Regions from separate parts of the Pseudomonas knackmussii B13 genome, predicted to be linked through region 4. Evidence: riboswitches for the same ligand, from Rfam matches in the RefSeq annotation. Region 4 holds a riboswitch; each other region holds the start of a gene.

Region 1 (6,974 bases), 920 kb from region 4:
AGGCCCCAACGCCTCCCACATCTCTTCGACGCCCTCGAACTGCCGGTCCACTGTCGGCAGTTCGGGACGCGCCAGTATCAGCACCGGAATCCCCCGCTCACGCGCCACCTGCAGCTTCGGCTCGGTGGCCTGGCTGCCGCTGTTCTTGCTGATCAGCACATCGGTCCCCAGGCGCTCGAACAGCTCGCGCTCGCCCTCCAGCGTGAAGGGCCCACGTGCGCCCAGCACTTCCGCGCGCTCCGCACCCGGCAGGGTTTGCAGGCAGCGCACCGTCCAGAACTGCTCGGCGGGAATCTCGTGCAGGTGCTCCAGCGGTTCGCGGCCCAGGGTGAACAGCGGACGGCGGAATGGCGCCGACGCCTCGATCAGCGCTGCCCAGTCGCGCACCTCGCGCCAGTCGTCGCCAGCACCAGCCTGCCAGCCCGGACGGCGCAGCGCCCAGCAGGGCACACCGGCCAGCTGCGCGGCGCGCGCGGCATTCGCGCTGATCTGCGCGGCGTAGGGATGGGTGGCATCGAGCAGCAGGTCATAGCCGTGTTCGACGATGAACTGCGCCAGCCCCTCGGCACCGCCGAAGCCGCCGACTCGCACCTGGCAGGCCAGGTCGTCCGGCACCTTGCCCAGTCCGGCGAGGCTGTACAGGTGTTGCGGGCCGAGGCGACGGGCAATGGACAGCGCCTCGCCTATGCCACCGAGCAGCAGGACGCGCTTGCCGCTCATGGCTTGCGCAGCGCCAGCAAGGTGATCGGCAGCGCCGCGCGCCAGGTGTCGAAGCTGCCCAGCGCTTGTGCCTGGGCCACTTGCAGACGGACCAGCTCGCCGCCATGGCGCTCGCGCCAGCTCACCAGCGTCGCTTCGCTCTGCAGGGTCACGGCGTTGGCCAGCAGGCGGCCGCCCGATTTCAGGTTGGCCCAGCAGCTTTCCAGCACGCCCGGCACGGTGACGCCGCCGCCGATGAAGATGGCGTCGGGCGCTTCCAGTCCGTCCAGCGCTTCGGGCGCGTGTCCGGCGACCAGTTGCAGGCCGGGAACGCCGAGAGCGTCGCGGTTATGCGCGATATGGCCCTGGCGCCCTGCATCGGCCTCGATAGCGATAGCGCGGCAACTGGGGTGCGCGCGCATCCACTCGATACCGATGGAGCCGCAACCGGCGCCGACGTCCCAGAGCAGTTCGCCCGGCTCCGGCGCCAGGCGCCCGAGGGTCACGGCGCGCACGTCGCGTTTGGTCAGTTGGCCGTCGTGGCGATAGGCGTCGTCCGGCAGGCCGGGCGTCAACGGCAGGCGCCGGGCATCGTCGCCGGCCATGCAGTCGATGGCGATGACATTGAGCGCAGCCGTCTCGTCGACCGCCCAATCGGCAGCCAAACCATCGATGCGCCGCTCGCGTTCGCCGCCCAGGTGCTCCAGCACACTCAGCCGGCTCGGCGCGAAACCGCGCTCACGCAGCAGCGCCGCAACCGCTGCCGGGCTGCGGCCGTCGTTGCTCAGCAGCAACAGGCGACGCCCCGCATGCAGGCGCGAATTGAGCGCCGCCAGCGGGCGACCGACCAGCGACAGCAGCTCGACCGCCTGCAGCGGCCAGCCCAGGCGCGCAGCGGCCAGGCTCACCGAGGACGGCGCCGGCAGCACCTGCATCTCCTCCACCGGCAACTGCCGCGCGAGGGTCGCGCCTATGCCGAAGAACATCGGGTCGCCGCTGGCCAGCACGCAGGTCGGCGTGCCGCGCCGCGCCAGCAGAGGCGCCAGGTCGAAGGGACTCGGCCAGGCCACGCGGCGGGCCTTCAGGCAGTGCGGCAAAAGGTCCAGCTGGCGCTCGCCGCCGAACACCACGCCGGCCGCCAGCAGCGCGCGGCGAGCGGCCTTGCCGAGGCCGGCATAGCCGTCCTCGCCGATGCCGACGATGGTCAGCCAGGCTGTCATGGAAACTCCTCGATCTCGCTGCCCACCGATCCGACGGGCAGGCTTTTCCAGCATTCGGACAAAGCGGGCATAATACGCGCTTCGTCGGTGCCCATCAGGGCCGAAGAGGGAACACGGGACCAACCGTGGCTGCCCCCGCAACTGTAAGCAGCGAGTCCGCGCGAATTGGCCACTGGGCAACCGGGAAGGCCGCGCTGGATGAGGACCTGCCAGCCAGGAGACCTGCCGACGAGACCAGTCGCACGTGCAGACATCGAGCGGGGTGTATCGGTGTTGTGAGGTCGCCCTCCGAGGCGATCCGCATGGTCACGGCGACCCAGCCCTGGTGACCCTGTGCAGCGCCCGTCCCCTGCCCCGTCCACTGCCATCCGCCCCTCGGCCTGCCCGGGGCTGCTGCGCATCGTCGCCTCGCGCGATGGCGGCATCTGCCGCATCAAGCTGCCCGGCGGGCGTCTCGACGCCGTCGCCGCGCGCGCCATAGCCGCTGCCGCCGAACGTCATGCCGATGGCGTGCTGGAAGCGACCAATCGAGCAAACCTGCAGATTCGTGGCGTGCATGCCGGCGCCGAAGCAGCGCTTTCCGCCGAGCTGCTCGACGCCGGGCTCGGCCCGCGCGTGGCCGCCGCCGATGACGTGCGCAACCTGCTGCTCAGCCCCGCCGCCGGCATCGATCCGGCCATGCAGCGGGACGTCACGCCGCTGGCCGACACCCTGCTCGCCCTGCTGCAAGACAATCCGCGCTTCCACACGCTGTCGGCCAAGTTCGCCATTCAACTGGACGGCGGCGAAGGCCTGGCGATGCTCGAACATCCCCACGATCTCTGGCTCTCGGCCATGGATGGCGGGCACTTCGCCTTCGGCCTGGCGGGTTGCCCGCCAATCCATGCAGACGATCAACCGGCCCTCGCCGCCGTTGCCACTGAGCAGGTGCCGGTGCTGGTCGAAGCGCTGCTGAATCTGTTCCTCGACCTGGCCGGCGAAGGCCAGGCGCGCATGCGCCAGCTCCTCGAAACGACACCGGCCGAACGCCTGCTGGAACAGCTCGACGTCCCGCTGCAACGCGATGCCTCTGTGGGTAACTGGCGGCGCCAGCCGGTGCAGCCCTTCGCCCAGCTCGGCGTTTGCCAGCAGCGCCAGCCAGGCTCGTGCAGCATCGGCGCCGGCTTCGTGCTCGGCCGCCTGGACAGCCGACTGCTGCGCGCGCTCGCCGACCTGTCGGAGTGCGAAGGCGACGGCACCTTGCGCCTCACCCCCTGGCAGGGCGTGCTGCTGCCGAACATTCCGAACGAGCGCGCCGATGCCGTGCTCGCCGCACTGGATGACCTGGGCCTGACCACTTCGGCCGAGCAGCCGCTGTCCCGGCTGATCGCCTGCAGCGGCTCGACCGGCTGCGCCCGTGGCCTGGCCGACACCAAGGGCGACGCCCTGCGCCTGGCCGAGCGCCTGCAGGAGCCGCTACCCGCTGGCGTGCACCTGTGCGGCTGCCCGCGCTCCTGCGCCGCCGCCCATGTCGCGCCCTTCACCCTGCTGGCCGTCGCCGACGGCCGCTACGACCTCTTCCGTCCCCCCCAACGCGTGGCCGGCTTCGGCCAGCCGCTGGCGCGCAACCTTTCCCTCGACGCCGCCGCCGACCGGCTGCGCGATCCCGGAGTGATTCCCGATGCTTGATTACATCCGCGATGGCCAGGCGATCTACCGCCAATCCTTCGCCACCATCCGTGCCGAGGCCGATCTCTCGGCCATCCCCGCCGACCTGGAAAAACTCGCCGTGCGGGTGATCCACGCCTGCGGCATGGTCGACGTGGTGCAGGAGCTGCGCTTCTCCCCCGGCGCCGGCACAGCCGGCCGCGAAGCCCTGGCGAAAGGCGCGCCGATCCTCTGCGATGCACGCATGGTCGCCGAAGGCATCACCCGCGCGCGCCTGCCGGCGGACAACCCGGTGATCTGCACGCTCAACGAATCCGACGTCCCGGCGCTGGCCCGCGAGCTGGGCAACACCCGCTCGGCGGTCGCCCTGGAGCACTGGCGCGAGCACCTGGAAGGCAGCGTGGTGGTGATCGGCAACGCGCCGACCGCCCTCTTCTACCTGCTGGAAATGCTCGATGCCGGCGCACCGAAACCCGCGCTGATCCTCGGCTTTCCGGTGGGCTTCGTCGGCGCCGCCGAATCCAAGGACCTGCTCGCCGCCGACAGCCGCGGCGTGCCCTACGTGATCGTCCGCGGCCGTCGCGGCGGCAGCGCCATGGCCGCCGCCGCGGTGAACGCCCTGGCCACGGAGGTGGAATGATGACTGGCCGCCTGCTCGGCCTCGGCGTCGGCCCCGGCGACCCCGAGCTGATCACCCTCAAGGCCCTGCGCCTGCTGCAATCCGCCCCCGTGGTCGCCTACTTCGTGGCCAAGGCCAAGCACCACGCGGGCCACGGCGGCAATGCCTTCGGCATCATCGAACAGCACCTGGGCGAGGCGCAGGAGCGTCTGCCGCTGGTGTACCCGGTGACCACCGAAAAGCTGGAGCCGCCGCTGACCTACGAAGGCGTGATCAGCGACTTCTACGACACCGCCGCCGAACAGGTCGCGCGCCATCTGGACGCCGGCCGCGACGTCGCGGTGATCTGCGAGGGCGATCCGTTCTTCTACGGCTCCTACATGTACCTGCACGACCGCCTGGCCGAGCGCTATCCGGCAGAAGTGGTGCCAGGCGTGTGCTCGATGCTGGGCAGCGCTGCGGTGCTCGGCGTGCCGCTGGTGTACCGCAACCAGAGCCTTTCGGTGCTCTCCGGCGTACTGCCGGAAGACGAGCTCAAGCAACGCCTCGCAACGGCAGACGCAGCGGTGGTGATGAAGCTTGGGCGCAACTTCGACAAGGTTCGCCGCGTGCTGCGCGAACTCGGCCGCGACGGCGGCGCCCATTACGTGGAGCGGGCGACCATGCGGGAACAACGCATCGTGCCGCTGGACGACGTCGACCCAATGGCCTCGCCGTACTTCTCCATGGTGGTGATCCCCGGCGAAAGGTGGCGCGGCTGATGAACGCCTCCCCCGCCATCATCATCCTCGGCGCCAGCGCCCTGGCCACCGCGAAACGCCTGCAGGCGCTTTATCCACAGGCGCGCATCCACGGCCTGCAGGGCCGCGTCGAAGGCGCCGACGAGCTTTACCAGGACTTCGGCGACACCCTGCGTGCGCTCTACCGCGGCAACACCCCGCTCATCGCCCTGTGCGCCGCCGGCATCGTCATCCGCAGCCTGGCGCCACTGCTGCAGGAGAAAGGCGCCGAGCCGCCGGTACTGGCCGTCGCCGAGGACGGCAGCGCCGTGGTGCCGCTGCTCGGTGGCCTGGCCGGGGTGAACCGCCTGGCGCGCGGGATCGCCGCCGCACTGGAAGTGGCTCCCGCCATCACCACCAGCGGCGAGCTGCGCTTCGGCACCTGCCTGCTGGAGCCGCCCGCCGGCTACGAACTGGCCGATATCGAACAGGGCAAGCGCTTCGTCGCCGACCTGCTCGGCGGCGAAAGCCTGCGCATCGAAGGTGAAGCGCCCTGGCTGGCCGAAGCGAAGTTGCCGCTGGCCGAGGATGCCCGGCGCAGTGTGCGGGTGACTTGCGAGGCACGCCCGGCGCAGCGGGACGAACTGCTGATCCATCCGCGCTGCGTGCTCGCTGAAATCGAAGCGCCCACCGGCAATCTGGAAACGCTTGTCCACAACGCCCTGGCCGCCGCGAATCTCGCCCCGGCCGCCCTCGCCGCCCTGCTCGCCCCGCGCGAGCACATGGCCGATGTGCGCCTCGGTGAGGTCGCCCGGGCGCTCGGTGTACCGCTGCGCTTCATCGCCGAAGACGTATTACCGCCCGTGCATTCGAGCCAGAACGGCATCCGCCTGCGCCTCGCCGATTCCCCAGAGCAGGCCGCTGTCATCGGTCGTCCGCGCGGTCGCCTCAGCGTGATCGGCCTCGGTCCCGGCGCCGCCGAGCACATGACCCCGGCCGTGCGCCGCGCGCTGGATGAAGCCGAAGACCTGCTCGGCTACGAGACCTACGTGAAGATGGCCGAGCCGCTGCGCCCGGAGCAGGTGCGCCATTGCACCGACAACCGCGAGGAAATGCAGCGCGCCCGCCACGCCTTCGAACTGGCGGCGAGCGGACGCAAGGTGGTGGTGATCTCGTCCGGCGACCCCGGCGTGTTCGCCATGGCCGCAGCGGTGATGGAAGCGCTGCATGAAAGCGACGATCCGGAATGGCACAACGTCGAGCTGGAGGTGCTGCCCGGCGTCTCCGCCGCGCTTGCCGCGGCTGCCAAGGCCGGAGCGCCGCTGGGGCATGACTTCTGCCTGATCTCGCTGTCGGACAACCTCAAGCCCTGGGACATCATCGAGAAGCGCCTGGCCCACGCCGGCCTCGCCGACCTGGCAATGGCCTTCTACAACCCGATCTCGAAGGCGCGCCCCTGGCAGCTCGGCCGCGCCCTGGAAATCGTCCGCGAACACCGTGCGCCAGAAACCCTGGTGGTGCTCGGCCGCGATATCGGCCGCCCGGCCGAGGCGCTGCGGGTGCTGACCCTCGGCGAGCTGCAGCCGGAGATGGTCGACATGCGCACCCTGGTGATCATCGGTTCGTCACTGACCCGGCGCTTCCCCCGCGCCGACGGCGGCGACTGGGTGTATACGCCGCGCTGGTATCGCTGATCTGCCTAGTGCGATTGGCAGCGGCGGATAAGGCTAGGCCTTGCGATTCGTAGGATGGGTTGAGCCGAAGGCGATACCCATGCTGCCCTGGAAGACGCCCAGGCCGGGCATCGTGTGCGCCGCACCAGTCGCCGCATGGGTTTCGCGCCTCAACCCATCCTACGGAGCTGGCATGCGCCTAGCAGCGCTCCTACAAACGGAAATGAAAAAGCCCGGCATCCCCAAGGGGAATGCCGGGCTTCTTTGAGACCGATCCGACGCTTAGAACGGAATGTCGTCGTCGAAGCTGTCGTAGTCCGGAGCCGGCTGCGGGGCCGGAGCCTGCTGCTGCGGGGCCGGGCGCGGAGCCTGTTGCGGACGCTGCTGCGGCTCACGC
Region 2 (6,974 bases), 900 kb from region 4:
GGTCGGCGCGGCTTTCCCAGTTGCGCTCCTCGATCACGCCCTGCACGCCGGCCCCGTAGGCGCCGGGTTGCGCGCCGAAGATGCGCCAGCCGGCCTGGCGTCGGGCGCTTTCCTCATCCACTCCGGTCGCTTGTAGCTGCACGCTCTCGGCGCGTACGCGGGCGGCCAGCGGGTTCATGTCGTCTGGCTCGTCGAGCGCGGCCACCGCCTGCACCGCTGCGTCGAACAGGCGGATCAGGTTGGCGAAGGCGTCGCGGAAGAAGCCGGAGACGCGCAGGGTCACGTCCACCCGCGGACGGTCGAGCAGGCTCAGCGGCAGGATCTCGAAGTCTTCCACGCGCTGGCTGCCGGCCTGCCAAACCGGGCGCACGCCCATCAGCGCCAGGGCCTGGGCGATGTCGTCGCCGCCGCTGCGCATGGTCGCCGTGCCCCACACCGAGAGGCCGAGCTGGCGCAGGTGGTCGCCGTGGTCCTGCAGGTGTCTTTCGAGCAGTCGGCTGGCGGACTGGAAGCCGAGGCGGTAGGCGGTCGGCGTGGGCAGGTTGCGCACGTCGACGGTGAAGAAGTTGCGCCCGGTGGGCAGCACGTCGAGGCGCCCGCGGCTGGGTGCGCCACTCGGTCCGGCGGGGACGAAACGGCCTTCCAGTGCGGCGAGCAACTGGCCGATCTCGTTGCCGCCGCAGGCATCGAGTAGCGGTGCCACCTGTTCGCGCAGCTGGCGCAGGACCAGCGCACTCGCTGCGCCGGGCGCCTCGAGTTCGTGCTCGATCAGCAGCAGGGCGAGCAGTTCCAGGCGCTCGCGGGTGTCGCCGTTGCTGCGCCAGGGTTCGTCGCTGACTTCCACCAGCAGCGCCGGGCGCGGGCCTTCCCAGGCCTCGGCGAAGTTGCAGTCCAGCGGATCGCGGCCGAGCTTCAGGTCCTCGGCAAGCGCGCGCAGCAGGCTGGCGTTGCCGCCGCGACCATCGCCACGCGGGATGCGCACCAGCGACAGCAGCGTGTCGCGGCGCAGTTGGCCGACCGGCGATTCGCCGAACACATGCAGGCCGTCGCGGATCTGCGATTCCTTGAGGTCGCACAGGTAGGCGTCGAGCTGCGGCAGCCAGCTGTCTTCGTCGTCGTTCAGCTGCAGGCCGAGCTCGCGGTCGAGTGCGGCGGCGCGCACCGCGTCGAGGATTTCCCCGCGCAGCTGGATGGCGCGGCGCGGGTCCAGCAGCGAGGCGTCGTAGTACTCGTCGGCCAGGCGTTCGAGGTCGCGCAGTGGGCCGTAGTTCTCCGCGCGGGTCAGCGGCGGCATCAGGTGGTCGATGATCACCGCCTGGCTGCGGCGCTTGGCCTGGGCGCCTTCGCCGGGGTCGTTGACGATGAACGGGTAGAGGTTCGGCAGCGGGCCGAGGATCGCGTCGGGCCAGCATTCCTCGGACAGGCCGACGCCCTTGCCGGGCAGCCATTCGAGGTTGCCGTGCTTGCCGACGTGGATCACCGCATCGACGCCGAATACTTCACGCAGCCAGAAATAGAAGGCCAGGTAGCTGTGCGGCGGGACCAGCGCCGGGTCGTGGTAGATGGCCGCCGGGTCGAGCTGGTAGCCGCGCGCCGGCTGGATGCCGACGAAGGCCAGGCCGAAGCGCAGGCCGGCGACCATCATCCGTCCGCCGCGGAACATCGGGTCCTGCTCGGGCTCGCCCCAGCGCTCGCGCACGGCCTGCTGGTTGGCTGCGGGCAGGCGGGCGAAGCAGGCGAGGTAGTCGGCGAGCGCCAGGCTCTGGGCGCAGGGGCGCAGGTCGAGGCTGTCGAGGTCGTTGCTCACGCCGCCGAGCAGGCTGTGGATAAGCGAGGTGCCGTCCTGCGGCAGGCCGGCGAGGGGATAGCCCTGGTCTTCCAGCGCACGCAGGATGTTCAGCGCGGCGGCGGGGGTGTCGAGGCCGACGCCGTTGCCGATGCGGCCGTCGCGGGTCGGGTAGTTGGCCAGGATCAGTGCCACGCGCTTGTCGGCGTTTTGCTTGCGGCCGAGGGTGATCCAGCGCCGCGCCAGCTCGGCGACGAAGTCCATACCCGGCAGGTGCGGCAGGTAGCAGACCACGTCGCTCTGGCTGCGCTCGCTACGCCAGGCCAGGCCCTTGAAGCTGATCGGGCGGGTGATGAGGCGGCCGTCCAGCTCCGGCAGCGCAATGTGCATCGCCAGGTCGCGCGGGCCCAGACCCTGCGGGTTGGCGCGCCATTGCTCGATGTTGTCCAGCGAGCAGATGGCCTGCAGCACCGGCACGTCGCGGCGGAACGGCTGCGCCTGCGGCGTCTCGGGGTTCGACTGGGCGAAGCCGGTGGTGTTGATGATGAGTTCGGCGCCGGCCTCGTCCAGCAGCGCTTCGACCTGCTCCAGGCAGGCGGCTTCCTTGAGGCTGGCGACGGCGATCGGCAACGGGTTGAGCTGCTGGGCGCGCAGGCGTTCGCAGAAGCTGTCGATGAAGCCGGTGTTCGCCGCCTGCAGGTGGGTGCGATAGAACAGCAGCGCGGCGACGGGCCAGTCCGCATTCCACTCGGCTTGCCAGTGGGCGAGGGTGGCTGCGGGTTGTCGTGGATGGTGCAGCGCCACACGCGGCAAGGTGTGCGGCTCGCGCCACGGGTAGTCGCGCTTCAGGTACTGCGCGGCCAGGCAGGCGAAGAACTGTTGGGCGTTGTCCAGGCCGCCTTGGCGCAGGTACTGCCAGAGGCGTTCGGCCTCGGGCGGCGGGACAGTGCAGAGGGCGGTCAGCTCGGGATCGGGCTTGTCGTCGCCGGGGACGAGGACGAGCGTGGCGCCGCGCTCGGCCAGCGCCACCAGCTGTTCGATGCCGTAGCGCCAGTAGCCAACGCCGCCATGCACCGAGATCAGGATGACCTTCGCGTGCTGCAGCACCTCGTCGACGTAGAGGTCCACCGAGGCATGGTTCTGCAACTGCATGGGGTTGGCCAGGCGCAGGCTCGGGTAGTCCTCCGGCAGCGCGCGGGCGGCCTCGGCGAGCAGCGCGAGGTGCGAGTCGCCGCTGCAGAGGATCACCAGCTCGGCGGGCGTCTGGGCCAGGTGGGCGATGCCGTCGTCGGGGACGAAGCCGCCGGGTTGGGTGCGCAGCAGGTGCATGGAGCAGCCTCGGTGGTGGCTCTTCGTAGGAGCGAGCTTGCTCGCGAACCAAACCCCGCTGCGGAGTTGTTCGCGAGCAAGCTCGCTCCTACAAAAGCGTTATTGCGCCAGCGCCGTGCGCAGCTCGTTGGTGATGGCCGCCTGGTCCAGCTCCTGGCCGATCACCACCAGGCGCGTGGCGCGGGTTTCGTCGCTCAGCCACTTGCGGTCGAAGTGCTTGTCGAAGCGCTTGCCGACGCCCTGGATCAGCAGGCGCATGGGTTTGCCGGGGATGGCGGCGAAGCCCTTGATGCGCAGGATGCCGTGGCGCTCGACGAGTTGGCCGAGGGCTTCCAGCAGCGCGCGCTCCTCGACTTCCGGCAGGTCGACGTGGAAGGAGTCGAACTCGTCGTGGTCGTGGTCCTCGTGCCCTTCGTGATCGTGGTGGGTCGGACGGCTGTCGATATGCAGCTCGGCCTCGGCGTTCAGTCCCAGCAGCACCGAGAGCGGCAGCTGGCCGGCGCTGGCCTCGATGATCTTCACCGCCGGCGGCAGCTCCTCGGCGACGTGCGCGCGCACCTGGGCGAGGGTGTCGGCGTCGAGCAGGTCGGCCTTGTTCAGAACCACCAGGTCGGCGCTGGCGAGCTGGTCTTCGAACAGTTCGTGCAGCGGCGATTCGTGGTCGAGGTTCGGGTCCTGCTTGCGCTGCTCGTCCACTTGCTCGGGATGCGCGGCGAAGGTGCCGGCGGCCACGGCCGGGCTGTCGACCACGGTGATCACTGCGTCGACGGTGCAGGCGTTGCGGATTTCCGGCCACTGGAAGGCCTGCACCAGCGGCTTGGGCAGGGCCAGGCCGGAGGTCTCGATGAGGATCTGGTCGAGGTCGCCGCGGCGGGCCACCAGCTCGCGCATCACCGGGAAGAACTCTTCCTGCACGGTGCAGCACAGGCAGCCGTTGGCCAGCTCGAAGACGCGGCCGACGGCTTCTTCTTCCGTGCAGCCGATGGAGCATTGCTTGAGGATTTCGCCGTCGATGCCGAGCTCGCCGAACTCGTTGACGATCACCGCGATGCGGCGGCCTTCTGCGTTGTCGAGCATGTGCCGGAGCAGGGTGGTTTTGCCGGCGCCGAGGAAGCCGGTGACGATGGTGACGGGGAGCTTGGCCAGGGTTTGCATGTTCGCCTCTGCGCAGAGGACGGGATGCAGAGGCGCGCGCACGGAGCAGCCGTGCAACGGAAGCCGCCACCCGGATCACCCCGCCCGGTTGTCGTAATGCTGGTGCGAGGCAGGTCTCCTGGCTCGCGATCCGGCTTTCGCCTCGTCCTTCGCCTTCCCACCTTGCGGCAGTGGCATTCGAAGGAGTTCCGATCGCTTACAGTTGCGGGGGCAGCCGTGGCTTGGACCACGTTCCCTCTTAGCTTCGGCGCGCGGCCGAAGAACCTCGAAGGCGCACAGGCTACGCAGGCCGCCTGGGTCGGTCAATCGCCACCCGGCCGTTGACGGCGCGCGGGGCCCGTGCTGAGCTGCCCGGCGATTCCCCGCCCGAGGAGGCCCGCATGATCCTGGTTGCCGGATTGGGCTGCCGCAAAGATTGCGGCGCCGACGAACTGCTCGCCCTGCTGCGGGCCTGCCTGCGCGAAGCCGGGCTCGACGAGACGCTGCTGAAAGCCTTGGCCAGCAGCGAGGCCAAGGCGCTGGAGGGCGGCTTGCGCGAACTCGCGCGCCAGTTGCGCTTGCCGCTGGAGCTGCTGCCCGCCGAGCGCCTGTTGCCCTACGAAAGCCAGCTCAGCTCGACCTCGGCGCTGGCGCGCCAGGCCACCGGCAGCCCCGGTGTGGCCGAAGCCTCTGCGCTGGCGCTGGCCGAGGCGCTGGCAGAGGGCCCGGCGCGCCTGGTGCTGACCAAGCGCCGCAGTGCCAATGCCACCTGCGCGCTGGCCATGGCGCCAGTCGGGCTGGGGTAGACTGCGCACCTTTCCCGATCCGAAGCGAAGCCAGCATGACGGTCTATTTCATCGGCGCCGGTCCCGGCGATCCCGAGCTCATCACGGTCAAGGGCCAGCGCCTGGTGCGCACGTGTCCGGTGATCCTCTATGCAGGCTCGCTGGTGCCTGAAGCGGTGCTGGAAGGGCACAGCGCGGAGGTGGTGGTGAACACCGCCGAGCTGCACCTGGAGCAGATCATCGCGCTGTTTGCCGAGGCCCACGCCAAGGGCCAGGACGTGGCCCGCGTGCACTCCGGCGACCCCTCGCTGTACGGCGCCATCGGCGAGCAGATCCAGCACCTGCGCAGCCTCGGCATCCCCTACGAGATCGTCCCCGGCGTCACTGCGACGGCTGCCTGCGCCGCGCTGCTGGGCTGCGAGCTGACACTGCCGGATATCTCGCAGACGCTGATCCTCACCCGCTATGCGAGCAAGACGAAGATGCCCGAGGGCGAGCAGTTGGGCGACCTGGCGCGGCACCGGGCGAGCATGGCCATCCACCTGGGTGTGGGGCAGTTGGAGAAGATCGTCGAGGAGCTGCTGCCGCACTACGGAGCGGACTGCCCGATCGCGGTGATCCACCGCGCCAGCTGGCCGGATCAGGACCAGGTCACCGGTACCCTCGGCGATATCCTGCCCAAGGCCCGCGCCAAGGGCTTCAAGCGCACCGCGCTGATCCTCGTCGGGCATGTGCTGGGGGCGGAGGGCTTCACCGAGTCGTCGCTGTACAGCGCAGGGCATCAGCACCTGTATCGGCCTTCCTAGCGCTCCGGATTTTTCAGCAAGGGCGCCAGCAGCGCCTGCATGCTGCGCCAGTGCGAGCCCTCCCAGAACACCCGGTCGCAGGCGTCGCAGGCGAGGTAGCGGCTGTGCCGCGCGGCGATGCTCGGCGGCACCCGCGTACGGGCGAGCTCGGCCGGCAGTTCGTGCAGCGGATGGTTGCAGCGCAGGCACAGGCTGAACGGCCGCGCGCTGCGCGCCAGGTCCAGGCGCTCGAAGAGTTCGCGCAGCTGTGGCGCCGGCTTGCGCGCATGCAGGTAGCAGCCGTGGCTGATGATCCGCCGCTTGAGCAGCTCGCGGTCGCGGGTCAGCACGACACGCCCGTCGTGGGCGCCGATCTCGGCGATCTCGCCGTCCTCGAAAGCGTTGTCGTAGAGGGTGTCGAAACCGCTCATGCGCAACAGCGCGGCGAGCCCGCCGAGGTGCGCGTCGGCGATGAAGCGCAGCACCCGCAGCGGCCGCGTGCGCACCTTGAGCAGCGGGCTGATGTCCAGGCGTTCGAACTTCGGGTAAACGGCCACCCGGTCGCCATCCAGGATCAGCCGGTCGAAGCCCACCGACTCGCCGTTGAGTAGCACCAGCTCGACTTCCGTATGCGGCACGCCGAGCGCTTCGATCATGTGCTTCACCGTCGCGGATTGCGCACACACGCAATCGAACGCCCGCCGCCGACGCAGGCTCGGCAGGAAGTCGTTGAGCTCCTCGTAGAAGCGGAAGGTCGCGGTGATCATGCGAGGAAGTATGGCAGGCGGCCGAGGGGCGGCCAGGCGCGGTGGGCGGTTGGCGTCATCCCGTAGGAGCGGATCTCATCCGCGATGACCCACGCACCAATGCCAACCTGTAGGAGCGGCCCATGGCCGCGAAATCGCGGGCATGGCCCGCTCCTACAGGTGAACACCGTGCATTGGGGGGCGCGGATAAATTCGGGCGTGCAGGCCTCAGGCCTCCCAGTCGTCGCGCCGTTCGGCCAGCCCGTGGCGGATGTACCAGCGCACACCCAGATGCACGCCGAGCGCCGCCAGGACGGTGAGGAAGATGTGCAGGGGTTCGGCTTCCATGTCCTTCCCTCCAGGGTGATCGAAGGCTTCCAGCCTAACGCTGCGGCGGTCGGTCGCACAG
Region 3 (6,974 bases), 750 kb from region 4:
CATCAAGCGGGCCCTGGGCATTCCCCAGGAAGACGACATCCTCCACCACCTGGCGGCGCTGCCCGAAGCCGAGGCGGCCGCCAAGCACGCCTGGCTGCTGGAGCACGAGCGCGAACTGGCCCTGGCCTCGACGGCTGCGCCGGGCGCGGTCGACCTGGTGCGTGCGCTGCATGAAGGCGGCTACCGCCTCGGCATCCTCACCCGCAATGCCCACGAGCTGGCGCTGGTTACCCTGCAGGCCATCGGCCTGGGCGACTGCTTCCACACCGAGGACATCCTCGGTCGCGGCGAAGCCCAGCCCAAGCCCAGCCCGGATGGGCTGCTGCACCTGGCCGAACGCTGGCAGGTACAGCCCCGCGAGATGCTGATGATCGGCGACTACCGCTTCGACCTGGAATGCGGCCGCGCGGCGGGCAGCCACACGGCGCTGGTGAACCTGCCGGACAACCCCTGGCCGGAGCTGACCGACTGGCACGCCGCCGATTGCACGGCGCTGGGGCGGTTGGCCGGCGTTCTGGCGTAACACCAGAATGCGCATAACCACCTAGTGGTTATGCACCCTACGCAACCGAATACTCCTGTAGGGCGAATAACCCTTTGGGTTATCCGCCGTTGGCGATGGGTTCGCGAGCAAGCTCGCTCCTACGAAGAGCAATCGTGCCGGTGCATAACCACCTCGTGGTTATGCACCCTACGAATCCGTGGGTTTCCGTAGGGCGAATAACCCTTTGGGTTATCCGCCGTTGGCGATGGGGTCGCGAGCAAGCTCGCTCCTGCGAAGAGCAATCGTGCTGGTGCATAACCAACTTGTGGTTATGCACCCTACGCAACCGGATGCTCCCGTAGGGCGAATGACCCTACGGGCTATCCGCCGCTGTCGACTTACAGCTCCGGCGTCCAGGTCAGCGCCAGCAGCGCGGTGCGGCCGGCTTCGCGGTAGGCGAAGGTTTCGGTGGGGAAGCCTGCCGGGTCGGTTGGCCGTTGGTAGGTTGCCTGGGCGTAGTCGCGGTCCAGCAGGTTCTGCACCTTCAGGTCCCAGCGGATGCTTTCGCTGAACAGCCAGCTGCCGCGCACATCCAGCACGCCGTAGCCGCCGAGCTGTTCGCTGTTCGCAGCGTCTGCATAGCTGTTGCTCAGCGCGCGCCAGCTGCCGCCCAGGCCGAAGGCGCCGAACTGGCGGTCCAGGTCCAGGCTCAGGGTGCGGCGGGCGCGGCGCGGCAGGGTGTGGCCGGTGTCGCGGTCACGCGGGTCGATCACCGCTACGCCGAGGTTGGCTTGCCAGCCGTAGACCTCACGCGCCCAGTTCGCCTCGAAGCCGTTGATGCGCGCCTTGGCGATGTTCTCCGGCTGGTTGGCGGTGCTGTCCCAGGCGATCAGGTCGTCGACCTCGGTGCGGTAGATCGAGGCGTCCAGGTGGTTGCCGTCGAACTCGCCGCGCCATTGCAGCTCGTAGGTCTTCGAGGTCTCGGCCTTGAGGTTCGGGTTGCCGGCGCCGGGGTAGTAGAGGTCGCTGAAGGTCGGCGCGCGGAAGCCCTCGCCGTAGCTGGCGATCCAGCTCTGCTTGTCGCCCACCGGCAGGGTCAGGGCGCCGTTCCAGCTGTTCTGCGTGCCGTAGCGCTGGTTGTCGTCGTGGCGCAGGCCCAGCTCAGTGGAGAAGGCGTCGGCCTTGAAGCTGTGCTGGGCGAAGAAGGCGTGGTTCTCGCGGCTGTCCTCGGCGAACGTGGTGCTGCCGTCGACCTGGTCTTCGTACCAGTCGGCGCCCAGGGCCAGTTGGTTGCGCGGGTCCAGCTGCAGGCGGTTGATCCAGCTCGCCGAGTGGCGGGTGGTTTCCAGGCTGCCGTTGTTCCAGTCCTCGGCGGCGCCGACCGCCTTGTTGCGGTCGTAGCTGCGGCCCAGTTCGACGCGGCTGCTCCACATGTCGGTGAGCTGGCCTTCGAGGTAGCCGCTGTAGCTGCTGACACGGAACTCGTCGTGAGGCAGGCCCGGCGCGTAGCTGTAGGCGTCGTCGTATTCGCTGTCGCCGCGCTGGTCGTTGAGGCTGAAACCGGCCTTCCAGTCGTCGTTCAACTGGTGGTCGAGGTTCAGGTGCACGGCCTTGTTGCGCCGGCCGTCGTCGTCGCTGTCGGCGCCGCGGTTGTCGCGGGTCATGTCCCAGCCCTGGGTTTCGTCGAGGCTGGCGCCGAGGTTGAAGCGGGTGCGCTCGTCGCCACCGGCCAGCGAGGCGCTGCGCTCGAAGGTGCCGTGGTTGCCCGCCGCCAGGCGTACTTCCGGGTGCAGGCCGGTTTCGCCGCGACGGGTGAAGATCTGGATCACCCCGCCGATGGCGTCGGCGCCGTACAGCGAGGAGCGCGGACCGCGGGTCACTTCGACGCGCTCGATGTTGTCGATGCTCAGGTAGTCCAGGCGGGCGATGCCGCTGCTCGCCGAGGCGATGCGCTGGCCGTCGACCAGCACCAGGGTCTGCGCGGTGTTGCTGCCGCGCACCGAGTAGCTGATCAGCCCGGCGGCAGTGCTCACCTGCACGCCCGGCACGCGCTGCAGCAGCTCAGGCACGCTGCGGGCCTGCAGGCGCTCGATGTCGTCGCGGGTGAACACGGTGTTGGCCGAGGTGGCCTGGTCGCGCGGCTGCGCCATGCGCGCCGAGGTGATGACCATGTCCGGCAGCTTGTAGGCCTGCTCGGCATCGGTCGCGGCGAAGGAAGCCCCGGGCAGTACGGCGACGGCCAAGGCGAGACGGGAAAGCTTCATGGATTGGAATCCTCAAAAGTACGTCGGCGACTTTCGAGGAGGGCGGACAAGGACGGCTCGCGGCCGTGCTTGACGGTGCGGCCCTCCGCAACACCAGTCGGATCGCGTCGAGGGCGGTCTCCGGGCTGCCGACACGCACGCTCGCGGCCTTCCCATGCGTGTCGCACAGTGGCGGATCGGAGCGCGGCAGGCCGTGGCCTGCGGTCGGTTACCGTTGCGGGGGCAGCGCAGGTCTTTCACCTGCTTCCCGTTACCTCGAACGAAAACGGGCGCACCTTATAAGGGTGCGCCCGTCGCTGCAAGGCTCAGGGGGAGCAATGCGCCTAGCGGTCAGCCCAGCTGCGCCAGGCGCTCGGCGATGGCGCGCTCGATGCCGGCCGCGTCGAGGCCGCACTCGGCAAGCATCTGGCTCGGCTTGGCGTGCTCCACGTAGTAGTCCGGCAGGCCCAGGTGGAGGATCGGCTGCTGGCGGTTCTCGTGGGCGAGGAACTCGCTGACGGCGGCGCCGGCGCCACCCATCACGGCGTTCTCCTCGATGGTCACCAGCAACTCGTGGCTGTCGGCCAGCTCACGCACCAGGGCTTCGTCGAGCGGTTTGACGAAGCGCATGTCGACCACGGTCGCGTCGAAGCGCTCGGCCACCTGCAGGGCTTCGGCCAGCTGCACGCCGAAGGCGAGGATGGCGACCTTGCCGGCGCTGCCGCGGCGGCGAACCACGCCCTTGCCGATTTCCACCGGCTCCAGCGCCGGTTCGATCGGGGTGTTCGGGCCGCTGCCGCGCGGGTAGCGCACTGCCGCCGGGCCTTCGAACAGGTAGCCGGTGGTCAGCAGCTTGCGCAGCTCGTCTTCGTCGCTGGGCGTCATCACCAGGATGCCGGGGATGCAGCGCAGGTAGGAGAGGTCGAAGCTGCCCGCGTGGGTCGGGCCGTCTTCGCCGACCAGGCCGGCGCGGTCGATGGCGAAGAGCACGTCGAGGTTCTGCACTGCGACGTCGTGGATCAGCTGGTCATAACCGCGCTGCAGGAAGGTGGAGTAGATCGCCACCACCGGCTTGACGCCGTCGCAGGCCATGCCGGCCGCCAGGGTCACGGCGTGCTGCTCGGCGATGGCGACGTCGAAGTAGCGGTCCGGGAAGCGCTCGGCAAAGGCGACCAGGTCGGAGCCTTCCTTCATCGCCGGGGTGATGCCGACAAGGCGCGGGTCCTGCGACGCCATGTCGCACAGCCACTGGCCGAACACGTTCGAGTACTTCGGACCGCCGGCCTTCTTCGGCGCGGCGCCGGCCGGCTCCAGCTTGGTGATCGCGTGGTAGCCGATGGGGTCCAGTTCCGCCGGGCCGAAGCCCTTGCCCTTCTTGGTGATCACGTGGAGGAACTGCGGGCCCTTGAGGTCGCGCATGTTGCGCAGCGTGGCGACCAGGGTCGGCAGGTCGTGGCCGTCGATCGGGCCGATGTAGTTCCAGCCCAGCTCCTCGAAGAGGGTGCCGGGGACCAGCATGCCCTTGGCGTATTCCTCGGTGCGGCGGGCGATCTCCCAGGCGCCGGGCAGGCGCGAGAGCACCTTCTTGCTGCCTTCGCGCATGCTGCTGTAGGTGCGGCTGGAGAGGATCTTCGCCAGGTAGTTCGACAGGCCGCCGACGTTGTGCGAGATCGACATGTCGTTGTCGTTGAGGATCACCAGCATGTCGGCCTGCACGTCGGACGCGTGGTTCAGCGCCTCGAAGGCCATGCCGGCGGTCAGCGCGCCGTCACCGATCACCGCCACCGACTTGCGCCCCGAACCCTGCATGCGCGCGGCGATGGCCATGCCAAGCGCGGCGCTGATGGAGGTACTGGAATGCCCGACGCCGAAGGTGTCGTACTCGCTCTCGCTGCGGCGCGGGAAGGCGGCCAGGCCGTCCTTCTGGCGCAGCGTGCCCATGCGCTCGCGGCGGCCGGTGAGGATCTTGTGCGGGTAGGCCTGGTGGCCCACGTCCCACACCAGGCGGTCGTCCGGGGTGTCGAAGACGTAGTGCAGAGCGATGGTCAGCTCGACCACACCGAGGCCGGCGCCAAAGTGCCCGCCGGTCTGGCCGACGGTGTACAGCAGGTACTGGCGCAGTTCGTCAGCGAGGGTGACGAGCTCAGCCTCGCCGAGACGGCGCAGCTCGACCGGCGTGCTGGCTCGGTCCAGCAGGGGCGTGGCGGGGCGCTCGCGGGGAATCTCGTGGAACGTCGTGGGCATCGGGCTGATCGTTATAAGAGGCAAAGATGCGGAAGTTTACCCGATGCATCGGGCAGGCCCAAGCAAGGCGCGGCGCGTTCACGGGCAGACCGGATGGTCTGCAGCGTCGGCATGGGCTAGGCGGAATTACTGAGAAGGGGGGATGCAGGGGAATCTGACGGGGCGGTCCTTGCCCCGTGCGTCGATCAGCTGCGTCGCTCGACGATGTAGCGGGCCAGCTGGCGCAGTGGCTCGGCGTTGGCGTCGAAGCCTTCCAGCGCGGCCAGCGCCTGGTCGCGCAGGCCCAGGGCATAGGCCTTGGCGGCGTCGAGGCCGAGCAGCGCGGGGTAGGTAGGCTTGTCGTTCGCCTCGTCCTTGCCCTGGGTCTTGCCGAGGGTGGCGGTGTCGCTCTCCACGTCGAGGATGTCGTCCTGCACCTGGAACGCCAGGCCGATGGCCTTGGCGTAGTGGGAGAGGGCATCCAGACGGGTGGTATCGGCATTGCCGCTGGCCAGGGCGCCGAGGCGCACGCTGGCTTCGATCAGCGCGCCGGTCTTGTGCCGGTGCATGTTCTCCAGCGCCGCCTGGTCGATCTTGCGGCCCACGGATTCGAGGTCGATGGCCTGGCCGCCGACCATCCCGGCAGAACCGGCGGCACGCGCCAGGGCGGTGACCATGGCCAGCCGCGTATCGACGTCCTGCGGGTTGCGCACGGCATCGCCCAGCACCTCGAAGGCCAGCGCCTGCAGGCCGTCGCCAGCGAGGATCGCACAGGCCTCGTCGAAGGCGATGTGCGTGGTCGGCTGGCCACGGCGCAGGTCGTCGTCGTCCATCGCCGGCAGGTCGTCATGCACCAGCGAATAGGCGTGGATCAGCTCCACCGCGCAAGCCGCGCCATCGGCACGGGCGATGTCACCGCCCAGGGCCTCGCAGGCGGCATAGGCCAGCAGCGGGCGCACGCGCTTGCCGCCATTCACGACGCTGTAGCGCATGGCCTGGTAGATGCGGGTGAGTTCGGGGCGGGGAGCAACGAAAAGGGCGTCGAGCGCGGCATCGACACGCGCCTGGCAGCGCGCCTGGTACTCGCTGATCATGCTTCGTCGCCCGCCGAATCGAAGGGCGCCTCGCTCAGCTCGCCATCGCGCTCCAGGAGGATCTGCACCTTCTGCTCGGCCTGGCTGAGCGCCGACTGGCAATCACGGGTCAGGCGGATGCCCTGCTCGAAGGCACCGAGCGAATCCTCCAGGGACAGCTCGCCACTCTCCAGGCGTTCCACCAGGGTTTGCAGTTCAGCGAGGGACTGCTCGAAATCGACGGCTTTCTTGCGGGCCATGGGGACTCTCGGCGGGGGTGTTCAAAACCCGGCGACACTAGCAGAGACGGGGCTTGCGGGCAAATTTGCGGGGCTTTTGAGCGGGCTTCGGAAGCTCTCGATGAATACCGTGTGCATTGAGTCGAGAAGCACGTCCCTGGCAACTGGATGGCCGTCGAATGACAGGGAACCGCCCTCAGGTATTTCGGTTACGCCTTGGCTGCTGGATATAGAAGTTGAGGGAGGCAGTCGTGGAACTTCAGTTGGATATGCCTCATTGGCTGGGTGATTGTGGGATCTCGAGTTAGTAGAGCCATCATCATTCCCGCCATCGTTGCCAGGCCGTTGGAGTTCCTGACGACTTCTATTGCTAGCGGAATGGGAAAACCTTCGGCGTGTCGCCGTAGAGGATGGAGGCCGCCATGAACGTACGAGTTCAGGGCTTTAAGCATCACTCGCTTGAAGTCCACGAGCTGAATAACAGCCATTTGCGGAGCACTTGGTGTGTTCTCCAGCTTCTTCAGCATGTCATCCAATCCAGGAAGGCTTTTCGCAGCTTGTTCAGTTTCCAGCGTAAGGGGCTGGCAGATCTTCTCCAGCTGGGCTTCGTTTGCGGCGTATTCAATCCAGATGCCTCTTACCAGCGCTTCGTACTGGAGACGCATGAGCGCTGTTGCCGAAACGGCGTTGCCTTGTGAGATCAGGGCTCGAA
Region 4 (6,974 bases):
GCGGGCGCGCGGCGACGGTCGAACTGCTCGAGACGGTCACCGCTGCCGAGCCGGTGCCCTTGCCGGCGCCGATGGGCGAGTTGTTGAGCGGCTTGAAAGAGGAGTTGCAGGCGCTGGATGCCCGCATCGAGCGACTGGAGCGAGTGATCAAGCGCAGTGCGCGCGAGGATGCGCGCATCCAGCGCCTGCTGGCCGTGGAAGGCATCGGCCCGCTCACCGCCAGCGCGGTGGTGGCAGCGGTCGGCGATGCCCGGCAATTCCGCACGGCGCGTCAGTTCGCCGCCTGGCTGGGCCTGGTGCCACGGCAACACTCCACGGGCGGGCAACAGCGCCTGGGCGGGATCACCAAGCGTGGCGATACCTACCTGCGCACCTTGTTCACCCATGGCTCCCGCTCGGTCGTACGCTGTTGCGCCAACAAGACCGATGCTCGCAGTCGCTGGCTGCAAGGCCTGTTGCAACGATGCAATGCCAACGCCGTCGCCGTTGCCCTGGCCAACAAGAATGCCCGGATCGTCTGGGCCCTGCTCAGTCGGGAAACCACCTACCAACCCGCCTGAGCGTTACCGGCAACACCGCTGTAGAAACGCTCCACCACGATTGCACAGTGAATGGCATTGATGACGAACCGGTCGAACCGGCCTGTATGAAACCTGGGTTATCCGCGGGCTCCCTGCTGCCGTGAAGCAAAGCCGTTAGGGCGATCAGACATACAGGCGCGCATTTCATCAGGGCTCGGGAGCTGCCACACCGCTCCATGAAGCCGGATATACGGACGCAGTCGCACCTAGGCTCGAAATCTCCGCCAAACACTGGCAAGCCGGGAGGAGTCCATATACGAATAACCCCGAAGGGGTTATCCGCCGTTTCGTGTTGGGCTGCGGCGCATAACCGCGAACGGTTATGCGTCCTACGGGTGGATCTGTGTGCGAGTTCTCGCGGATGAATCCGCTCCTACGAAAAGCCTGGGCGCTGCGGATCAGCGCTCGAGCTTCTGCATCTGCCCCTGCTGCAACGTCCAGCTCACCACCTCCGCGGCAAGGCGGTCGCTGGCCTGGCCGAAGGCTGTGACCACTTCCGCGACCTGGGTTCCGCTGCTTGGCTGGCGTGCTTCGAAACGGCGGCTGGCGACGATGCGCTGGGTTGCGGTTTGCACCAGGCGGGCTTCCAGCACCACGACCGCTGCCACTTGCTGGCCCTGGTATTCGCTCTGGAAGGCGCGCAGGTCGCCGTCCAGTTCGAGGTCGGCTTGCAGGGTGACGGCGTCGCTGCTCAATGCCGAGATGCGGCCGTCGGCGCGGAAGGCGTCGAGCAGGCGGTCGCGCAGCAGTTTCGGGGCGGTGTCGCTCCAGCGTGCGCCCTGGTAGACGCTTAGCAGGTCGCCCTTGGGCAGTACCGCGATGCGGTTGCTGTCCAGCACCTGGCTGGCATTGGGCGCATCCACCCGCAGCGACCAGCTCACCGGCGGCGTGGCGCGTGCCGGTTGCTGTTTGACCGGCAGCAGGTAGGCGTCCGGGGTTTCCGCCTTGGGCAGGATCGAGCAGGCGCCGATCAGGGCGGCGAGTGCGCAGGTGCCGAGCAGGCGCAGGGGCGCGGTCATGGCTGGAACTCCTTGGTGCGGTGGCCGCCGAGCAGGTAGTCGGTGGGATTTTCTTCCAGCCGCCGGGTTACCCCGCGCAGGCTTTCCAGGGTGGTGCGCAGCTCGCGCAGCGCCGGGCCGACTTCGCCGAGGCCGTTCAGGCCGTTGTTGACTGCGCCTTCATTGCGCTCCAGCAGGCGGTCGATGCGCTCGCTGCTGCTTTGCAGCGCCGCGACTGTCTTGCGGGTGTCGGCGAGGATGTCCTTGCCCTGGCTGTCGAGCAGCTGGTTGGCATTGCCGAGCAACTGGTTGGCGTTGGCCAGGGTCTGGCGCATCTGTCCGCTGGACGCGGCCAGTTCCTTGACGATCTGGCGGATGTCGTCGCGCTGCTCGGCGATGGTCGCGGTGGCCTGGTCGATGTGGTCCAGGGTGCGGCTGACGCGGTCGGCGTTCTCCTGGGAGAACATTCGGTTCACGCTGGTGATCAGGTTGCTGATGTTGGTGGCGATGTCCTCGCCGTTGGCCAGCAGCTTGCTGAGCGGTGAGGGAATCGTCTTGATCACCGGGATCTTGCCGTTCTCGCCCACCAGCGGCGGGCTCTCCGGCGAGCCGCTGCTGAGCTGGATTATCGCAGTGCCGGTGACACCGGTTATGGCGAGCTTGGCGCGGGTGTCCTGGCGGACCGGGGTGCTGTCGAACACGCGGATGCGTGCCAGCACCTTGCGCGGGTCCTGCGGGTCGAGGCGCAGGCTGACCACGTCGCCGACCTTGATGCCGCTGTACTGCACGGTGCCGCCCTGGGACAGGCCGGTCACCGCCTCGGTGAAGATCACGTCGTAGAAGTTGTAGGCCTGGTCGCTGCTGGACTTGGCCAGCCACAGGCCGAAGAGCAGCCCGCCGGCCGCCACCAGCACGGTGAACAGGCCGATCAGCACGTGATGGGCGCGGGTTTCCATTAGTTTTCCTCCGTAAGGCGCTGCGTCGCCTGCTGCGCAGCGCGGCCACGCGGGCCATGGAAATAGTCCTGGATCCAGGCATCGTCGGTGGCTGCCACCTCGTCCAGGGTGCCGATCACCAGCACTCGCTTCTGCGACAGCACCGCGACCCGGTCGCAGATGGTGTAGAGGGTGTCGAGGTCGTGGGTGACCAGGAACACACTGAGGCCGAAGGCGTCGCGCAGGGTCAGGATCAGTTGGTCGAAGGCCGCCGCGCCTATCGGGTCGAGGCCGGCGGTGGGTTCATCGAGGAACAGGATGTCCGGGTCCAGCGCCAGGGCGCGGGCAAGGGCGGCGCGCTTGACCATGCCGCCGGACAGCTCGGCCGGATACTTGTCGCCGGCATCCGGCGGCAGACCCGCGAGGGAAATCTTCACCTTGGCCAGGTACTGCGCGGCCTCGCGCGACAGGCCGGCGTGCTCGATCAGCGGCAGGCAGACGTTCTCCGCGACGGTCAGCGAGGAGAACAGCGCGCCGTTCTGGAACAGCACGCCGAAGCGCCGCTCCAGCGGCGAGCGCTGTTCGGCGGAAAGCGCCAGCAGGTTCTGGCCGAACACCCGCACCTCGCCCTCCTGTGGCCGGCGCAGGCCGACGATGCTGCGCAGCAGAACAGACTTGCCGGTGCCCGAGCCGCCGACCACGCCGAGGATCTCGCCACGGCGCACGTCGAGGTCGAGGTGCTCGTGCACTGCGTGGTCGCCGAAGCGGTTGCACAGGTCGCGGACCTGGATGATGGGTTCGTCCGTGTTCACCAGCCCATCTCCATGAAGAACAGCGCGGCCACCGCGTCGAGCAGGATCACCACGAAGATCGACTGCACCACCGCCGAGGTGGTGTGCTCGCCCACCGATTGCGCGCTGCCGCTGACGCGGAAGCCTTCCAGGCAGCCGATCACGGCGATCAGGAAGGCGAAGATCGGCGCCTTGACCATGCCGACCAGGAAGTGCTGCAAGGATATGTCGTTCTGCAGGGTGACGATGAACAGCCGCGGCGAAATGTCCAGGGCCAGCGCGCAGACCACGCCGCCGCCGGCGATGCCGGCGAGCATGGCGAGGAAAGTCAGCATGGGCAGCACCAGCAGCAGGGCGAGCACCCGTGGCAGCACCAGCAGCTCCATGGGGTCGAGGCCGAGGGCGCGGATGGCGTCGATTTCCTGGTTCGACTTCATCGAGCCGATCTGCGCGGTGAAGGCGCTGGCGGTGCGCCCTGCGAGCAGGATGGCGGTGAGCAGCACGCCGAATTCGCGCAGGAAGGAGAAGCCGACCAGGTCGACGGTGTAGATGGCCGCGCCGAACTTGTTCAGCACCGTGGCGCCGAGGAAGGCCACCACGGCGCCGACCATGAAGGTCAGCAGCGCCACGATCGGCACCGCGTCCAGGCCAGTCTGCTCCATGTGCGCGGCCAGGGAGGTGGGGCGCCAGCGGCGCGGGTTGAGCATGCAGCGCAGCAGGCTCTCGAGGGTGAGACCGATGAAGCCGAGCACGCCGACCAGGTCGCTGCGGAAGGCGAGCATGGCGCGGCCGATGCGTTCCAGCAGATCGATCAGGGCGTTGCCCGGGGGCGGCGTGCGCTCTTCCAGCCGGCATTGCCCGATGGAGGTGCCGACCGCGCGGAGCAGGGCGCGGCGCTCGGCCGGCACGTTGGCGGCCAGTTCGTCCAGGTGTTGCAGGCCGGTGCTGCCCAGCAGGTCGGCGAGCAGACTGGCGCCGGCGGTGTCGAGCGCGCCGAGGCCGTCGAGATCGCAATGCGCGGCTTGGCGGTGCTGGGCGTCGAGGCCGGCTATCTGCTTCTGCAGGTCGGCGAAGTGGGCGAGTGTCCAGTCGCCGCTGATGCGCAGCAGGGGCGGGGAGGCGGAGGTGTCCAGGCGCAGCTGGCTGGTCTGAGTGGTTTCGGTCATGCCGGCGAGTCTAGCGGAGATAACCGCCGCCTTCATTGCACGCAAGGCGCAAGACAAATGAGCCGTGCGGCGATGGACATCCTTCCAGCTGCAATCCGTCCGGCAGCGCGGGCGCCGTCGGCCGCCGCTCTCGAAGGCCTGGCTGGCGTCGATTGACCGGCCACCCCGCCAGCCTCTAAGCTGCGCGCCTGCTACAGGTGCCTTCAGATCCGTCTGAAGGTGAAACAGGGAAGCCGGTGACACCGACTCGAATCGGTCATTCCGGCGCTGCCCCCGCAACGGTAGGCGAGTCAGACGATCGCAATGGCCACTGTGCTCCGGCATGGGAAGGCGCGATCGGGGAAGTCCATACGGACCTCCACTCGCGAGCCCGGAGACCGGCCCGTAGCGCAGACGACGTGCAGGAAGCCGTCGGCCGCGTGCCTTCCTGACCGCGATCCGACCGCCCCGACGTCCTCAAGGTTTTGTACCGCGCGGGTGAGAGCGGTGGAGCGATCAGGCAGATGAGCATTTCTCTTGCAGCCACGGCCCCAGGCCGCGCGGCTGTCGTCCGTCGTCATCCTGCGGTCATTGCCGCCGCGTCCTTCATCCCGCCCCTTCAGCCCCGGCGCACGAGCGTCGCGAGCACGGCCGCCCGTGGCCAGGAGAATCCCCGATGAGCGAATCCGTGGAAAAGGACGAGCGCCACCGCGCACGCATGCAGCGCAAGAAAGCGGTGATCGACGAAATGATCGCCCAGGCGCAGGACGAGCGCGGCGTGCTGCTGGTGCTCACCGGCAACGGCAAGGGCAAGAGCAGCTCGGCCTTCGGCATGCTCGCCCGCGCCCTCGGCCACGGTATGCAGGCTGGCGTGGTGCAGTTCATCAAGGGCGCCGCCACTACCGGTGAAGAAGCCTTCTTCCGTCGCTTCCCCGAGCAGGTGCGCTATCACGTGATGGGCGAGGGCTTCACCTGGGAAACCCAGGACCGCCAGCGCGACATCGAGAAGGCCCGGCAGGCCTGGGATGTTGCGCGCGAACTGCTGGCCGACCCGGCCGTAGGTCTGATCGTCTTCGACGAACTGAACATCGCCCTCAAGCACGGCTACCTGGAGTTGGAGACGGTGCTCGCGGATATCGCCGCGCGCCCCGCGCACCAGCATGTGATCGTCACCGGCCGCGCCGCGCAGCCGGGGATGATCGAGGCCGCCGACACCGTCACCGAGATGGGCCTGGTCAAGCACGCCTTCAAGGCCGGGATCAAGGCGCAGAAAGGGGTGGAGTTCTGATGCCGCAGGCGCGCCAGTGCCCGGCGCTGCTGATCGCTGCGCCGGCCTCCGGGCAGGGCAAGACCACCGTCACCGCCGCCCTGGCCCGCCTGCACGCGCGCCAGGGGCGCAAGGTGCGGGTGTTCAAGGTCGGCCCGGACTTCCTCGACCCGATGATCCTCGCCCGCGCCAGTGGTGCGCAGGTCTACCAGCTCGATCTGTGGATGGTTGGCGAGGCGCAGAGCCGACGGCTGCTCTGGGAAGCGGCGGGAGAGGCCGACCTGATCCTCATCGAGGGGGTGATGGGCCTGTTCGACGGCACGCCGTCCGCCGCTGACCTCGCGCGCACCTTCGATGTGCCGGTGCTCGGTGTGATCAATGGCCAGGCCATGGCGCAGACCTTCGGCGCCCTCGCCGTGGGCCTCGCCACCTACCAGCCGGGCCTGCCGTTCTCCGGCGTGCTCGGCAACCGTGTCGGCAGCCAGCGCCACAGCGACCTGCTGCGCGAAAGCCTGCCGGATTGGATTCGCTGGTACGGCGCGCTGCCGCGCAGTGCCGATCTGGAATTGCCCAGCCGCCACCTCGGCCTGGTGCAGGCTGACGAGCTGGCAGACCTCGACGCACGCCTGGACGCCGCCGCCGATGCGCTGGCCGCCAGCAGCGCGGTAGACCTGCCACCGCCGGTGGCCTTCGCCGCGCCGGATGAGCCCGGTCTGTCGCAGCCGCTGGCTGGCGTGCGCATTGGCGTCGCGCGCGACTCGGCCTTCGCCTTCCTCTACCAGGCCAACCTCGACCTGTTGCGCGAGCTGGGTGCCGAGCTGGAGTTCTTCTCGCCGTTGCACGATGAACATCTGCCGGAGGTGGACAGCCTCTACCTGCCCGGTGGCTACCCCGAGCTGCACCTGCCGCAGCTGGAGAACAACCGTGCCATGGCCCAGGCCATCCGCGCCCATCACACCGACGGCAAGCCCTTGCTCGCCGAGTGCGGCGGCATGCTCTACCTGCTCGACCACCTGACCGATGCCAATGGCCTGTGCGGCCAGTTGCTCGGCCTGCTGCCCGGTCGCGCCACGCTGCAAAAAAGGCTGGCCGCCCTGGCGTTGCAGGAAGTCGAACTGCCGGAGGGGCCGCTGCGCGGTCACACCTTCCACCATTCGCTGCTGGATACCGAGGTGGAGCCTGCCTTGCGCGGCACTTGCCCGAACGCCAAGCCGGTGGCCGAGGCGGTGTTCCGCCTGGGCCGGCTGACCGCTTCGT

Evidence for each region. Region 4 has a riboswitch for cobalamin ahead of cobO (cob(I)yrinic acid a,c-diamide adenosyltransferase). Riboswitches for the same ligand answer to the same signal wherever they lie in the genome.
Region 1: another riboswitch for cobalamin. It lies ahead of cobG (precorrin-3B synthase); the one in region 4 lies ahead of cobO (cob(I)yrinic acid a,c-diamide adenosyltransferase).
Region 2: another riboswitch for cobalamin. It lies ahead of cobW (cobalamin biosynthesis protein CobW); the one in region 4 lies ahead of cobO (cob(I)yrinic acid a,c-diamide adenosyltransferase).
Region 3: another riboswitch for cobalamin. It lies ahead of PKB_RS04130 (TonB-dependent receptor domain-containing protein); the one in region 4 lies ahead of cobO (cob(I)yrinic acid a,c-diamide adenosyltransferase).

The regions. Positions count from the first base shown of each region.
Region 1 covers NZ_HG322950.1:688,969-695,942, reverse strand. The annotation lists gene PKB_RS03265 (cobalt-precorrin-6A reductase) at 1-720, opposite strand, end outside; gene PKB_RS03260 (bifunctional cobalt-precorrin-7 (C(5))-methyltransferase/cobalt-precorrin-6B (C(15))-methyltransferase) at 717-1,919, opposite strand; cobalamin riboswitch at 1,988-2,163, shown strand; gene cobG (precorrin-3B synthase) at 2,253-3,587, shown strand; gene PKB_RS03250 (precorrin-8X methylmutase) at 3,580-4,206, shown strand; gene PKB_RS03245 (precorrin-2 C(20)-methyltransferase) at 4,203-4,946, shown strand; gene cobJ (precorrin-3B C(17)-methyltransferase) at 4,946-6,598, shown strand; gene ssb (single-stranded DNA-binding protein) at 6,860-6,974, opposite strand, start outside.
Region 2 covers NZ_HG322950.1:705,143-712,116, forward strand. The annotation lists gene cobN (cobaltochelatase subunit CobN) at 1-3,115, opposite strand, end outside; gene cobW (cobalamin biosynthesis protein CobW) at 3,215-4,270, opposite strand; cobalamin riboswitch at 4,362-4,553, opposite strand; gene PKB_RS03310 (cobalamin biosynthesis protein) at 4,651-5,055, shown strand; gene cobM (precorrin-4 C(11)-methyltransferase) at 5,091-5,840, shown strand; gene PKB_RS03320 (Mut7-C RNAse domain-containing protein) at 5,837-6,586, opposite strand.
Region 3 covers NZ_HG322950.1:857,279-864,252, forward strand. The annotation lists gene PKB_RS04125 (HAD family hydrolase) at 1-523, shown strand, start outside; gene PKB_RS04130 (TonB-dependent receptor domain-containing protein) at 883-2,748, opposite strand; cobalamin riboswitch at 2,844-3,042, opposite strand; gene dxs (1-deoxy-D-xylulose-5-phosphate synthase) at 3,079-4,971, opposite strand; gene ispA ((2E,6E)-farnesyl diphosphate synthase) at 5,157-6,044, opposite strand; gene PKB_RS04145 (exodeoxyribonuclease VII small subunit) at 6,041-6,283, opposite strand; gene PKB_RS04150 (DUF6988 family protein) at 6,472-6,974, opposite strand, start outside.
Region 4 covers NZ_HG322950.1:1,604,909-1,611,882, forward strand. The annotation lists gene PKB_RS07710 (IS110 family RNA-guided transposase) at 1-560, shown strand, start outside; gene PKB_RS07715 (ABC-type transport auxiliary lipoprotein family protein) at 980-1,600, opposite strand; gene PKB_RS07720 (MlaD family protein) at 1,597-2,535, opposite strand; gene PKB_RS07725 (ABC transporter ATP-binding protein) at 2,535-3,326, opposite strand; gene PKB_RS07730 (ABC transporter permease) at 3,323-4,471, opposite strand; cobalamin riboswitch at 4,650-4,871, shown strand; gene cobO (cob(I)yrinic acid a,c-diamide adenosyltransferase) at 5,127-5,738, shown strand; gene PKB_RS07740 (cobyrinic acid a,c-diamide synthase CobB) at 5,738-6,974, shown strand, end outside.